Regions from separate parts of the Methylomusa anaerophila genome, predicted to be linked through region 1. Evidence: a T-box and tRNA genes for the amino acid it is inferred to sense, from the RefSeq annotation. Region 1 holds a T-box; the other holds one or more tRNA genes.
The links. The T-box of region 1 lies ahead of leuS (leucine--tRNA ligase). A T-box ahead of a tRNA ligase gene usually reads a tRNA of that ligase, here a tRNA-Leu.
Positions count from the first base shown of each region.

Region 2: it encodes a tRNA-Leu, which carries the amino acid that the T-box ahead of leuS (leucine--tRNA ligase) is inferred to sense. The anticodon was not compared.

Region 1 covers NZ_AP018449.1:3,771,846-3,774,048, reverse strand. The annotation lists gene leuS (leucine--tRNA ligase) at 1-753, opposite strand, end outside; T-box leader at 802-1,008, opposite strand; gene MAMMFC1_RS16945 (GDSL-type esterase/lipase family protein) at 1,048-1,656, opposite strand; gene MAMMFC1_RS16940 (DUF4931 domain-containing protein) at 1,670-2,203, opposite strand, start outside.
Region 2 covers NZ_AP018449.1:4,399,466-4,401,668, forward strand. The annotation lists gene MAMMFC1_RS20225 (aspartate carbamoyltransferase catalytic subunit) at 1-526, opposite strand, end outside; tRNA gene MAMMFC1_RS20230 (tRNA-Leu) at 970-1,054, opposite strand; tRNA gene MAMMFC1_RS20235 (tRNA-Leu) at 1,161-1,246, opposite strand; gene MAMMFC1_RS20240 (peptide ABC transporter substrate-binding protein) at 1,413-2,203, opposite strand, start outside.

The sequences.
Region 1 (2,203 bases):
ATCATGGCGAGTTGTATACACTGATATTTTTTCGTTCAAGTCCGGAATCGTAAAACTAAATTCAGCGCCTTCACTGCGACCAATCCAATTTTCCTGCATGATTTTGACCCGCTCCGGCCATCCTTTAAGCTCACTCAGGTCGGCCAGCAGACGGTCGGCATATTCTGTTATCTTTAGGAACCATTGTTCCAAATCCTTTTTAACAACAACTGAGTCACAGCGCCAACACCGTCCGTCCACTACCTGTTCATTGGCTAAAACGGTATTGCAGTCGTTGCACCAGTTAACAGCAGCTTTTTTCTTGTATGCAAGACCCCGCTGGAAAAATAGCAAGAAAAGCCATTGGGTCCAGCGGTAATAGTCCGGATGACAGGTTGCTACTTCTCGGTCCCAGTCATATGATAAACCAAGTTCCTGTTGTTGGCGGCGCATATTGGCAATGTTGTCCCATGTCCAAGCCGAGGGATGAATACCGTGTTTAATAGCGGCGTTTTCCGCCGGCATACCAAAAGCATCCCATCCCATTGGATGCAGAACATTATATCCTTGCATCACTTTGAACCTGGCAATTACATCACCAATCGAATAATTTCGTACATGGCCCATATGTAGATTCCCAGACGGATAGGGGAACATCTCCAGAACATAATATTCAGGCCGCTGGCGGTTGATGGCAGTGCTAAATGCATTTTGCTCTACCCACCGTTTTTGCCACTTGGCTTCGATCTCCCGTGGAACATATCTTTCATCCATTGTATGCAGAGCCCCCTCAAATTAACTAAAAAAGCCCCTTGGCTTATAGCCAGGGACGAGTATTCTCGCGGTACCACCCTGATTAGTGACCACCGTCACCCACTCTTTGACCATAACGCAGTCCTACGTCAGTTGCTGCCAAAATTCACAACTGCTCCTCCGCAGTGAGGTTCAGATTTATTAGGTATTGGCTTGCATCAACCGCCAACTTTCTTGGCCTAAATACATCTTATTATTCTGCTTCAAAGAATTGTCGAATTGTTGATTGTGTGTTTCATTATATATTAGGAAAATTCAAAAGTCAATTGACTTAGGACAAACTTTGGCTTGTGGCAAGCTTAAGTTTTGTCTGAAGAAAGCAACAACCATGTCGGCCATTTTACAGTATCCATCCTGGTTAGGATGAATGCCGTCGGTAAATAAATTCACCCTAAGGCTGTTATTGATAGAATCATAAAACACTGCAGAAAAATCAAGCAACGAGATACCATAATCAAAGAAGTATTGACGCAATTCCTCCCGGTAGAGGGCTACTATCTGATCATTCCGGTTATAGCTGCAAGGTATCGGCAATCCAACAATGGGAGTAATATTGTTTTCATTGGCAAACTCTGCCATACGATGTATATTGCTAATGACTGAAGCCGCGTCGGCAAGGGCAAAGGCGTCATTCGTACCGCCGGTAATAACGACGTGGGAGGGATAGTATTTCAGCACATCAAGCTTAAACCGCTTTAGCATGTTACTAGTTGTATCGCCGTTCACACCTTTATTTATCATAGGAATGCCTAGTTTCTCACCTGCCAGGTTTACCCAGGAAAAATGCGGTGTATACGGAAAACCATAGGTTATTGAATCGCCGATGGCCACTACTTTAAAAGGAGTATTATCACCATAATACATAACTATGCATCCCCTAAAAATAAAGATTTTGCATCTCCTGCACCACTTTTTCCATATGGCATGAGAGCTGTGGGATGGAATATCCTATATATAATGGCGAAGTAATGAATCGCGGCATTACTTTGACCAAAATTTTCCCCTCAAGTTGATAGAAAAATAAATTATAACTGTTACACCATTTATGAAAATGGTGTAATAAAAAGTGAGCTGTGGCCTGGATATAATCAGCCATAAAATCTATGTTTTTCAAATCTCTCAAATCATTCAATTTATTCAAATCCTTGAGAAGAATATTAAATTCGTAAAAACCGACTTTGGGTCTTGTCGCAAGATTTAACTCCACTCCTGCAGTCCTGTCAATTATGATGCCTTCAAAACTATTGAGCGGCATATTGAAACTATAATCGATATATTTCAGTCCCACAATCTGCATATGGGGATGTCTTATGGTGCCACCCGAGAATGGTCCATGGTTTTTATAATAAAGAACTGATTTATATTTATTGCTGGCTATCATTTCTTGCCATGCGGTTATCCCAAAACGCAT
Region 2 (2,203 bases), 630 kb from region 1:
CTACCCGACTATGAAGAATGTCGCCGATAATTGCCACTTTAAGTCCCTGAAGACGCCCTTTATACTGCTTGATCGTAAACATATCAAGCAAACCTTGCGTTGGGTGCTCATGAGCGCCGTCCCCGGCGTTAATAATTACCGGCCGGACGGCATTGGCTGCAAACAGCGACGAACCTTCAGCTTCGTGGCGCATAACGATAATATCAACCCCCATCGCCTCCACGGTAAGCAGGGTGTCCCGCAAGCTTTCCCCTTTCATCACGCTGCTGGCGCTGGTGGATATGTTTACTACGTCGGCACCCAGATATTTTCCGGCCAGTTCAAAAGATGTGCGGGTACGAGTACTGGCTTCAAAGAAAAGATTTACGATGGATTTTCCTCTTAAAGTGGGCACTTTTTTAATATCCCTGTCGATAATGTTTTTCATTTCCCTGGCAGTATCCAACACTAACTCAATCTCCGGCACCGACATGTGCTCAAGTCCTAAAATGTCCTTATTCCTAAGTGAAGCCGGGCTTTTAGTCATGACTGCTCCCCCCTTGTATAAATATAAAACTCCTTGCCTGCACAGCAAGGAGTTTATAAATGAGCCCATGCCAATACGTCCTACTCTGTGTCAGCACGTAAGTTCATTCTAAAGCAGGCATATTGCCTTCAATCCTTGCTGACCTCGCGGGATCAACTTAAAGGATAGTATTTGTAGTTCATAGACATAATAAAAGCCTCCACGGCTGCAAAGCACGCAAGAAGGCGTAATACTTTCTATCGTCCCCTTACCAGCCTCGCAGGACTAGTTTAAAAGGCTTGTTATTATTATCGTAATCATACCAGGATCAGCAAATCATGTCAATAGATTTGTGGAAATTAGACAAAAAGGTAGAACAACAGAAAATTTTGATACTCCCAACGAGATAGTGTTCTTAGTATTACAAAAAAGCTTCCGGACTGTCCGGAAGCCTTCATTCACTGTGGTGCGGTTGGTGAGATTTGAACTCACACGGGTCGCCCCGCCACCCCCTCAAGATGGTGTGTCTGCCAGTTCCACCACAACCGCATTTCGATTGTTAAATTTTCCTGTGTTCCAACTTGTAGGAATTTGCGAACTGCAAATTCCCCTATCTAGATTCGACTCTCGAACCTCAATTCCCGAACTTCGAGTTTGGTGCGGTCGAGTGGATTTGAACCACCACGAGGTTGCCCCCACTAGCTCCTGAGGCTAGCGCGTCTGCCGTTCCGCCACGACCGCGTCAATTATTTTTGTTAGCCGCTCATCAGCGACATAGTTATATTACCATAAGGCAAAAGTAACGTCAAGCATTTTTGTAACTATTCACCTTAAGTTGGGAACTGCTTAGTTTTTCAGGATAGTTCGAGGCATTTGATAACCTAAATAGATACCATTTTTTACTGATTTACTGACTGGAGACAAACCCCCACTGCCATGCATTCCATAAGCTTCCAGCAGGAGAAGGACCAGGCTGATAGTTTGCCACCGTCTCTTGCACCGCGTCTATGTTGACGTGAAAATACAGCGGTATTACAGGTACTTCCTCCCTAATCAGGTCCTGAATACGAAAATAGATTTCTTTTCTGGCGCCAACATCAACAATTTTGGCGCCTTGGTCAGTAAGTTTGTCCACTTCCGGATTACGCCAACCGGCATAATTTTGCCCCTCGTAGTTGTTACCTGCAAAAGGTATTTTCCGGGAATGCCACAAATCAAGGTTGTCAGGGTCCAAACCAGCCACCCAACCGAACAAAGCGGTCTCAAAGCGGCGATTTTTCAGAACATCGCTGAAAAAGGCCGGTGCGTCTATTGGCCTTACTTCCGCCAGAATGCCTGCTTCCTTAAGCTGTGCAGCAATTGCGGCAGCCACTTGTTCCCTTTCTTTGTTTCCGGCCGGAATTGCCAATGAAAAAGACAGTTTGCGCCCTTCCCTGGCAAATATCTCATCCGGACCCAGCTGCCAACCGGCTTTAATTAGCAGTTCTTTTGCCCCGTTAATACTCCTGGCAGCAGAATATTGCGTCGGATTGTACGCCCACGATAAAGGCGATTGGTCGCCAACGGCAGGCACGGCCATTCCCTTAAATACATTAGTTACTATAGCTTGACGATCAATAGCTAAGGCAACAGCCTTGCGAACCTGAATATCCTGAAATAAGGCATTGTCTAAATTAAAATCAAAATGCTCCCAGACCA